DNA from 2 places in the Paenibacillus sp. XP01 genome. Region 1 is predicted to be linked to the other one. Evidence: riboswitches for the same ligand, from Rfam matches in the RefSeq annotation. Region 1 holds a riboswitch; the other holds the start of a gene.
The links. Region 1 has a riboswitch for thiamine pyrophosphate ahead of SNR34_RS02275 (ABC transporter substrate-binding protein). Riboswitches for the same ligand answer to the same signal wherever they lie in the genome.
Positions count from the first base shown of each region.

Region 2: another riboswitch for thiamine pyrophosphate. It lies ahead of thiC (phosphomethylpyrimidine synthase ThiC); the one in region 1 lies ahead of SNR34_RS02275 (ABC transporter substrate-binding protein).

Region 1 is NZ_CP139481.1:473,680-478,793, forward strand. Features, by position in the region: gene SNR34_RS02265 (ABC transporter permease) at 1-560, opposite strand, end outside; gene SNR34_RS02270 (MTH1187 family thiamine-binding protein) at 560-850, opposite strand; gene SNR34_RS02275 (ABC transporter substrate-binding protein) at 893-1,930, opposite strand; TPP riboswitch at 2,127-2,238, opposite strand; gene SNR34_RS02280 (VOC family protein) at 2,321-2,707, opposite strand; gene SNR34_RS02285 (DUF2798 domain-containing protein) at 2,913-3,401, shown strand; gene serS (serine--tRNA ligase) at 3,728-5,020, shown strand.
Region 2 is NZ_CP139481.1:761,688-766,801, forward strand. Features, by position in the region: gene SNR34_RS03590 (alpha/beta hydrolase) at 1-802, opposite strand, end outside; gene SNR34_RS03595 (IclR family transcriptional regulator) at 1,335-2,078, shown strand; TPP riboswitch at 2,206-2,319, shown strand; gene thiC (phosphomethylpyrimidine synthase ThiC) at 2,703-4,439, shown strand; gene SNR34_RS03605 (hypothetical protein) at 4,589-5,114, opposite strand, start outside.

The DNA.
Region 1 (5,114 bases):
CTGTATGTGGCGGCAATCTTCACGCCGGAGAAGATGGAGGGCAGCGCATGCGGCAGCTCCAGCTTCCAGAAGATGTGGCGGCGCGATGCACCGGCCATGCGCATGTAATTCATCATGGCCGCATCCGTGCGGGTTAACCCGTCCATGGCCGCTACGGCGACCGGGAAGAAACAGACGAGAACGATCGTGATCAGCTTGGGCAGCAGCCCGAAGCCGAACCAGATCAGCAGGAGCGGAGCCAGCGCGATGGTGGGTATGTTTTGACTTAAAATAAGCAAAGGGTATAACGCCTGTTTGAGCAAAGGAATAAGATGCAGCACCATCGCGATCAGCAATCCGACGGCCGTGCCGGCAGCGAAGCCGATCAGGGTAAGCTGGATGGTAGCCCAAGCATGCATGCCGAGGCGATCGGCTTGAGATGCCGCTTCGCGGGCGATGTCCGAGGGTGCGGGAAGCATCCACTTTTCAATATGGAACAGGGATACGGCTCCCTGCCATAACGCGATAAAGAGAATAACCGCCACGAAGGGCGGCCATACGCTTTTCCAGTATGAATTCATTAGCGATATTTCTCCGTGAGGGCATCCATGCTGAACCCGTCAGGGCTATGGGCAATTTTGATCTGGGAAATGATGCTTGGGCTGCCGGCCTCCACGAGTGCTTCGTGCATTTTGCGCACGATCTGCAGCAGCTCCTCAAGTTCGCCTTCCATGGTCGTTTCCAGCGGGTTTACTTGATATTTGACGCCGGATTGTTGAATGACTTCGATCGCGCGATCGACGTAAGGATAAGAGTTTTCGCCGTTCGGCGTTTTGGGAATCACTTGTATGCTAAGCAGTGTGCTGGCCATGTCCATTCACGGCTCCTTCCGATTTCGTTATATAGTTGCTCGTTATTGTGGTAAAAATTCGTTCGTATACGCTTTGGAAACGTCGACTTGCTGGTCGAGCAGTTTTTTGCTGAACATCCAGTCCGCGTAATTTTGCCAAACTTCCTGTTTCTGTTCGCCCCAACGTGCGGCATCGTCCTGATATTTCGGGCTGAGCCACTTCTGGCTGGCGAGTACTAAATCCTTGTCGAGGTCCGGAACGGCCTTCAGCAAAATGTTGGCAGCCTCCTCCGGGTGATCGATCGCATATTGATATCCTTCGGATGTCGCTTTCATGAACGCTTTAACCAGCTCCGGATCATTCTGAATCGTCGTTTCGTTGGTTACGAGCACAGGCGTGTAATAGTCGAGCGCTTCGGAGTAATCCTTGACGTACAGCATGTCGATCGGTTCATTCCGCAGTTGTGCTTCAATCCCGGTCCACGCATAGAAGATCCAGGCAAAGTCGATGTCGCGTTTCACGGCAGTGAAGAAATCGGCATCGCCCATATTGATGTTTTTCACCTTGGAGACGTCGGCGCCTTCGCCTTCCATAATCGATTGCATGACGGCTTCTTCTACCGGAGAGCCCCAGCCTCCATAAGATTTGCCTTCAAAGTCTTTGGGCGATTTGATATTCCGGTCCACCGGAGCGGCAAAGCCGGACGTGTTGTGCTGAATGACCGCGGCGATGGATACGAGCGGTACGTTTTGCGTGCGTGCTTGGGTTACGCTCTCCTGGTAACTGACGCCAAAAGGGACCTCGTTCGAGGCTACCATCGTGTCCGCTCCGCCTGCGCCAGGCTGCACGATTTCGACGTTAAGTCCCTCGGCTTTGTAAAAGCCTTGATCCACCGCAGCGTACAGGCCGGTATGGTTCGTATTCGGCGTCCAATCGAGCACCACCTTAACGTCTTTCAGTGCGGCATTGCCGCCTTCGCTTGCCTTTTCCGTGCTGCTGCCGTTCTCGCCGGCAGGTGCCGCTTCCTTGCCGCCGCATGCGGCAACGGTTACGAGGGTGATGCACAAGAGCATCAGGCCCATCATTTTGCGCCATTTCATTTCTTTTTCTCTCCTTCATATTGTCCGGCCATCGGCACGGGTACTCCTTGGCTTCATGTCCACAACATCTGATTAAGAATGCCATATCAGGGGAATTGCATCGCGGTCCACACGTTCTGATATTAACAAAAAAGCGTCCCGTTATTCGGGACGCATGCAGGCGTTAGAGAATGGCCACCAGCCTTGGGGCTGTGCCTTGGTCAATATACTCCGATTCCTACGCTGGCATGATCCAGATCAGGTCTAAGGGTCAGTATCTTATGGGATACACTCTCAGCCGGCCAATTCCGACACCCCTGGGAAGCTATGAAGTTACGGGCGTTGCTATCACAGTAATTATAGGCAAGAGTCCGGATTGTGTCCAGTAAGGAATTGGAGGGACGACCGGGATTACCGTTGGAAAAATTCAATCCATTCTTTTTCAGGTCCATAGATGAAGAAGTAACGATATCCGTTCGGCAAGGTTACAATCTCCCCATCGATGAACTCTGCATCCGTTGCCTGAATGCGCCGGTATTCCGCTTCGATGTCCTCCACATGGATGGCAAAGTGGTGCACCGTTCCTTCGGATGGCAGCTTGTCGCTATACCCCTGAATCAGCTCGATCTCGGTCTCGTCGCTCCCGTTAAAACCGAGAAATGCCAGCTGAATGACACCGTTGGTGTGAGTCAACCGTCCCTTCAGTTCCAGACCGACAATCTCGGTATAGAAGCGGAGCGTTGTTTCCAGATCGCGAACGGAGATTCCGACGTGGTCGACGCGTTTTTGAAAAGCCATATGAACATACCTCCCGGGGCAGATAATTCGCCATTAGCATTTTAGAAATAGAATAGATGTGGAAATCCAAGCTGTCAAGTTGGAATTAGAGCGGCAATTGAACGCGCTTACGTAAAAAATAAAGATTTAAATTTTAAAAGTTCACAATTTGTTCACTTATGAAGGGCATAACGTGATCACTATAATGATCAAATGAACAGAAAGGATGAGTACATTGCCAACAACGAAAAGAGAACAAGTGGTGTTCGGATTAATGATGTGCTTCGGCATGGTCACGATCATGCTGTTGTTTAATCTGTATAACAGCGGAATGATCGGGAAATTGTCTTTGATGGAGATTCTGCTGCAGTTTGTGATCTGTTTTGTGGTCGCTTTTGCGGTTGAATCGATATTGATAGGTCCTGTGGCGAAAAAAGTAGCGTTTTCCCTGCCGTTCGACAAGTCGAACAAATTGGTGGCCGTGTTGACGCTCTCGTTTTTTATGGTGGTCGGCATGGTGTTGGTCATGTCTTTCTATGGTGTAATGACATCCTACCTCACCAATGGACTTGGAGGTCGTTCCATCCTGCGAAGCTATGGTTCGGCGATCGGCCATAACTTCTTGCTGGCACTTCCGGCACAGCTTCTGGTGGTGGGGCCGATCGTTCGGGCTGTATTTGGCAATGTGGTGGCCAGAAGCAAAGTCAGCGCTTGACCGATCTGTCTTATTTCCTGGGCAATGGTCGTTTGAAAACATAATGAATGAAGCTCTTGCGAATGGGGGAGCATTTCATATATAATCATTGTCAACAATTGCAGATCGGAACTATGCCGTTGAAGAGCATCCAACTCGGAGGCGTTTTCGCCAGGGGAGCGAACCCATTCCCCAAGTTAACCGGAACCGCCCGTTACCGCGGACCAAGAGGCTGGACACAGGATTACCTGTCCCGGCAAGTTGGGTGGCACCGCGAGCAGAGCGCTCCTCGTCCCAAGGGATGAGGGCGCTCTTTGCATTTTTATAGCCCAAAGGAGACGGTGTACATGTTGGATATGAAATGGATTCGTGCGCATGCGGATGAGGTTCAGGCGGCCGCGGACGGCAAAAAAATCAAGGTTTCGGTTCGCGAGCTGCTTACCCTGGACGAGGAAAGAAGAAGGCTTTTGCAGGAAACGGAGGAAGGGCGCCGCTTGCGGAACGCCTGGTCGGCAGAGATTGGCAAGCTGATGCAGGCTGGAGATCGGGCACAGGCGGAAGAGCTGCGGACACGCGTAAAGGAGCTTAACGACAAGCTCCAGCAGAATGAGACCAAGCTTGCCGACGTGCAGGAGGAGGTAACGAGACTGCAGTGGCTGGTACCGAACGTGGTGTCGCCGGATACGCCGGCAGGAGCATCGGATGAAGATAACGTTGAAGTGCGGCGTGTCGGTGAGATTACGAAATTCGATTACGATGCGAAGGATCATGTTGAGCTGGGTGAAATGCATGACATGATCGACATTGCCCGAGGCGTAAAAATCGGCGGCACTCGCAGTTATGTATTGAAAGCGGCAGGTTTGCTTTTGCATCGGGCCGTACAACAGTTAGCCCTCGACCTATTATTGAAGAAAGGCTTCACGCCGATGGAAGTGCCGCTGATGGTGAGGGAGGAAGCGCTGGTTAATACGGGCTTCTTCCCCACAGGGCGGGATCAGGTATATGAGCTTGAGGGCGAGAACAAATGGTTGGTAGGGACTTCGGAGGTGCCGCTTGTTTCTTATTATATGGATGAAGTCGTGGATGTAGCGGAACCGATCCGATTGGCCGCCATGTCCACCTGTTTCCGCAGCGAGGTTGGATCGGGCGGCAGGGATGTGCGCGGACTGTATCGGGTGCACCAGTTTTCCAAGGTAGAACAGGTCATTATCTGTGCGCCGGATGCGGACGAATCGGAACGAATGCTGCAGGAGATCACCGGACATGCGGAGGAACTGCTGCAGCTGCTGGAGCTTCCGTATCGCGTGGTTGCCGTGTGCATCGGGGATATGTCGCAGAAAACCTATAAACAATACGACATCGAAACATGGATGCCAAGCCGCGGAGCCTATGGAGAAACGCATTCGTCGTCGAACCTGCACGACTTCCAGGCCCGGCGCTCCAACATCCGTTGTCGTAACGCAGAAGGCAAGCTGGTTTATTGCCATACCCTTAACAATACGGCAGTGGCATCGCCGCGCATATTGATCCCGCTTTTGGAGAATCACCAATTGGAGGACGGGAGCATACGCATTCCGGCAGCGCTTCGGCCCTATATGGGGGGATTGGAATACCTGAAGCTGCCGGAAGCAGAAAAATAACAAAACATGTCGAATGGTCCTGTTATCCGAATTTCTTCAGTTATAGTATTCATTTCTGGGCATACCATTTCCGATATACTATAATAGGAGTAAA
Region 2 (5,114 bases), 290 kb from region 1:
AGAAGATCGGGAAGGGATAATCCTTCTTTTTGACTTCTTGGTACGGAATTTGCTGCAAGCCTGTGCCATTCAGGACAGGGAACAGCAGGTTCAAAATTTCCAGCGTCGGCTGGCGCGGCAGGTCAATTTGATTATGGATATTATGGTATAGCGTATCCGGTTCCAGCAGAAACGTGCTGTCCAATATCATGGCGTCGACGTCCTGGGTCAACAGCCCTGCCTGCAATGCCGTACCCGCTCCCATCGAAAATCCCCATACGACGATTTCCTGGGCGCCGCGCTGTTTGGCGAATTGGATCGCTCCGAGCAATTGCTTGGATTCCGCCTTGCCGCCCGTAGCGACGGCTTTGTTGACCTGGGAGGCAAAACCATAATCGAACATCACCACGTTGAACCCAAGCTGATGGGCATAATGCGCCAAATCGTACATGGGCACCCAGGTTTCCTCCCGGTTGGCTCCGTATCCATGGCTGAAGATGATCGTTTTGTTCACGTCGGCGTCGGCAGGAATGTACCAGCCTTGCATGATGCGGCTTCCGTCGACGGCCGGGAACGTGATGTCTTCGTATTTCATGTTTTTGGCCTGCATCGGATTGGAAAAGACGGGGGCTACCGTAGGGTTGGACAGCACCCAAGCGATGTAGCCGTGAAGCGCGATGAAGCAAAATAACAGAAAAAATACAACGGAGAGCAGCAACGCCACGATAATATGTTTAAGCCGGATCAGCCTCGGAGACAGCGAAGAGGGCAGATCGGAAACTTTCGTTTGCAGCGGGGCCTCGCTCTGGGATGTCGGAAACATACATGCCCCTCCTTTGTTGAATCGGCTAATTCTCACTGACGATCATTTTCTCCAAACCTGCCCGCCGCCGGATTACTGGGGCGCAGAGGAGGAAAGAGTCAGATTATGTCGACATGACAAGTTCGGTTCCGTGAAAAAAACAGAGTTGGACGGTTATACTTATACCATTCAGGCATAAGCGAAAATATGAATTCGCTTTCGGAAAGTTATTCCAATAGGAACGAGAAAATGTGGAAACGCTCGTTCTTTTCCTCTTTGTGATGGCGAATAGACTTTTTATTATCGTATGTTCCACCATAGCCAATGTCAATTCTTCAGGCGTATTTGTTACCTAATTGTTATATAGTTCTTTAGATGCATGGTTATTATTTCCTTTGAGTGCAAAATACAGGGGATGAAGTCTGATAACCTAGACCCCACGATACTTCTTCCGGTTCGAATTTAACGGGCATCGGTTTACAGATGGAATCGTTTCTCATATAATTTATGTAACCGAGTTTCATGTGATGAAACATGAGGAGGGCATTCTGCCATGGAGGACCGAAAGTTAACCGTCCGGGCTGTAGAACGGGCGCTGGATATATTATTGTGTTTTACGACCCGCAGCGATCTGGGATTGACCGAAATCGCCAGCCAGATCGGATTGCATAAGAGCACCGTGCATCGCCTCATGGCTACCCTGGAAGACCGGGGATTTGTGATCCGCGATGCGGCGACCGAGAAATACAGACTCGGCATTCGCATTTGGGAACTATCGGCGCATATGTCCCGGAGCGACGATCCCGCCATTTTGCTGCTGCCGGCGATGGAACGGCTGAGAGATCGGCTCGGGGAGACGGTAAGCTTGTATCTGCGCGACGGTGCCGAACGGATTCGGATACAGGCCGTACAGAGCGATCAGGCGATCCGCCGGGTGGCTCCCGTTGGCGCAAGACTGCCGTTGTCCGTAGGGGCTTCCAGCAAGGTGCTGATGGCTTTTGCAAGCGAGGAAGACCGGGAAGAACTGATGAACGGCCCGGAATGGCCCGTATTCATCGATCCGCAGGCGTATTTGGCGCAGATGGCGGATATTCGGACCGCCGGCTACGCCACAAGTTACGAAGAGCGCGAACCGGGGGCCGCGGCGGTGTCCGTGCCCATTATGGGCCGGGATGGCCGGATCGCAGCCGCGTTGTCCGTATCGGGGCCTGTCAGCCGCCTTTCCCAGGAGACGCTCCATGAGTATGCTCCGGTCCTGAAAGAAGCCGCCGCGCAGATGGGACTTATGCTGGCCTGATCCGAAACGGCATTTTGGAAAATAAGGTTGTTTTTCCGCCATGTTTAGGCTAATCTGTAATGGACAGCCCAAGACATGGGCTGACTGAACTGAATAGGACGCAGCGGCAAAGTTGCCGCTAGCCGTCAAACGTTACTGGGGGAGTCCGAATTGTCCGGACTGAGACGGAATCGCATGAGATTCCGGACCCTTAGCACCTGATCTGGATCATGCCAGCGTAGGGAAGTAATCGGCGAAACAACGACGAGCATCGTCAATATGCCTTGAGTGAAGCTCCCCTGTGGGTAGACTTGCCGTGGCACGTTTGGCGATGAAGGATAAAGCCGGTTCCCTGGGGGAACCGGCTTTTTTAATGCAGTATCCGAGAAATCATCGCATCTCCGTGGCGTTCCGACAAGGTGGAGATGTGTGATGCGGCGGCCATGGTTGCCATGTTCCCGCCCGCCCTGGAGCTGTATCCGTGCTTTTGAATTCGCCCGTGCTGTACTTCCTTCATGCTTGGCCTGATGAACAGGTGCGCAGAATGAGCAATGCCGGACCATACCATGAGGAGGAGAATGAGCGATGAGCACAGGACACGAAACAGCGGGACAGGAAAACCATCGGGATACGGAAAAAGAAAGCATGGGGCGGCTGCGGCCTTTTCCGGGCAGCCGCAAGGTATACATTCAGGGCTCGCGACCGGACCTGTTGGTCCCCGAACGCGAAATTGCCCTTCATGACACAAGCACTCCCCAAGGGGTGGAGCATAACGAACCGCTCCGCGTGTACGATACGAGCGGTCCGATGACCGATCCGGATTATGAGGTGGACATCCGGACGGGCCTGCCCGCGCTGCGCAGACAGTGGATTACGGAGCGCGAGGACGTAGAATCGTACGAAGGCCGGACGATTAAGCCGGAGGACAACGGCTTGAAGCCGGGCAGCACAAGAGCTGGAGCCGAGACGTATCCCGGCGTCACCGGGAAACCGCTGCGGGCACGGGAAGGGCGATGCGTGACGCAGATGCACTATGCACGGAGAGGCATCATTACGCCCGAGATGGAATTCGCGGCCATCCGCGAAGGCGTGGAGCCTGAATTCGTACGGCAGGAGCTGGCCAGCGGCCGAGCCATTTTGCCTTCCAATATCAATCATCCGGAGAGCGAACCGATGATGATCGGACGCCATTTCCACGTCAAAATCAATGCCAATATCGGCAATTCGGCCGTATCGTCTTCCATTGAGGAAGAGGTCGAGAAGATGACCTGGGCCGTCCGTTGGGGAGCGGATACGGTGATGGATCTGTCCACGGGCAAAGACATTCACACCACCCGCGAATGGATCATTCGCAATTCGCCGGTACCGATCGGCACGGTGCCGCTCTATCAGGCATTGGAAAAGGTCGGAGGGGAGGCGGAGGCGCTGACGTGGGAGCTGTACCGCGACACGCTGATCGAGCAGGCCGAGCAGGGCGTGGACTACTTTACGATTCATGCGGGCGTGCTGCTCCGCTATATTCCGATGACTGCCAAACGGATGACGGGCATCGTGTCACGGGGCGGATCGATCATGGCGGCCTGGTGTCTGGCGCATCATCAGGAAAATTTCCTGTACACCCATTTCGAAGAAATCTGCGAGATCATGAAGCGGTATGACGTCGCCTTTTCGCTGGGAGACGGCCTTCGCCCGGGCAGCATTTATGATGCCAATGACGAAGCGCAGATGGCGGAACTCGCGACGCTGGGGGAATTGACCCAGATCGCCTGGAAGCATGACGTGCAGGTGATGATTGAGGGTCCCGGACACGTGCCGATGCACAAAATCAAGGAAAACGTGGACTTGCAAATGGAGATTTGCCAGGAAGCGCCGTTCTACACGCTCGGCCCGCTGACCACGGACATTGCGCCGGGGTACGACCATATTACGTCGGCCATCGGGGCGGCCATGATCGGCTGGTTCGGCACATCCATGCTCTGTTACGTTACGCCGAAGGAACATCTCGGCTTGCCGAACAAGGACGATGTGCGCGAAGGCGTCATCGCCTACAAAATCGCGGCCCATGCCGCCGATCTGGCCAAAGGCCATCCGCGTGCGCAGCGCCGGGACGACGCGCTGTCCAAAGCCCGCTTCGAATTCCGCTGGCGCGACCAGTTCAACCTGTCGCTCGACCCTGAACGGGCCATGTCCTACCACGACGAAACACTGCCTGCCGAAGGAGCGAAGCAGGCGCATTTCTGTTCGATGTGCGGACCGAAGTTCTGCAGCATGCGCATTACGCAGGATATCCGTGCATTTGCCGCGGAGAAGGGATTGTCGGAACAAGAGGCGGTTGCCGCAGGCATGCAGGAAAAAGCCGAAGAATACCGGATGCGCTCATAATGCCGGCCTTCTTGGGCGGTTGTCCGCGAATCCGTTAAATTGGCGTTATTGTCTGTCCGCAACAAAACGGACAGGAGGAGAAGCCAAACAGCAAAAAGCAGTTCATCTCCCTATCTTGGGGAATGAACTGCTTTTTTGCATGTCATGCATCACAAGCCGGACTTTAGCTGCATATTCAATTCCCGTTGCAAATACGGTGCCAGAACGGAAAGGGGACTGTGCACGGTTATGCCGCTAGCCATCGTTACCCGTGCTGCCGCCGGAGCCATGGACAACTGGGCGGCAATCGGCGTCCAACCCGAATATCGTTCGGCATGCCGCATCAATCCCGCCTGAACGGCTGCCGCATAACCTTCGCGGTCACCGCGCATAATCAGCTCGAACGTGCCTGGCAGCAATACGCTCTTGGCTTGAAGGGCATGATTTGACGCGTGATGTTCCTCCTCCGGCTGTAAATGGCGCAAAAAGCGGTCCATCGTTCCTTGGACGGTGGCTGGGTTGGTGAAGGCGAGCAAATAGGGCTTCGGCTGGCGCTGCATCATCGATAACAAGGGATCGTCGATGCCGATCACGGGAATGGAAGCGGGCAGGGGCTCCTGTTCCAGAACGGCCGTGAAGAGCGTGCAGGTGACGAGAATGGCATCGGCATGGCATCGGGCGATCCATTCCATCGTG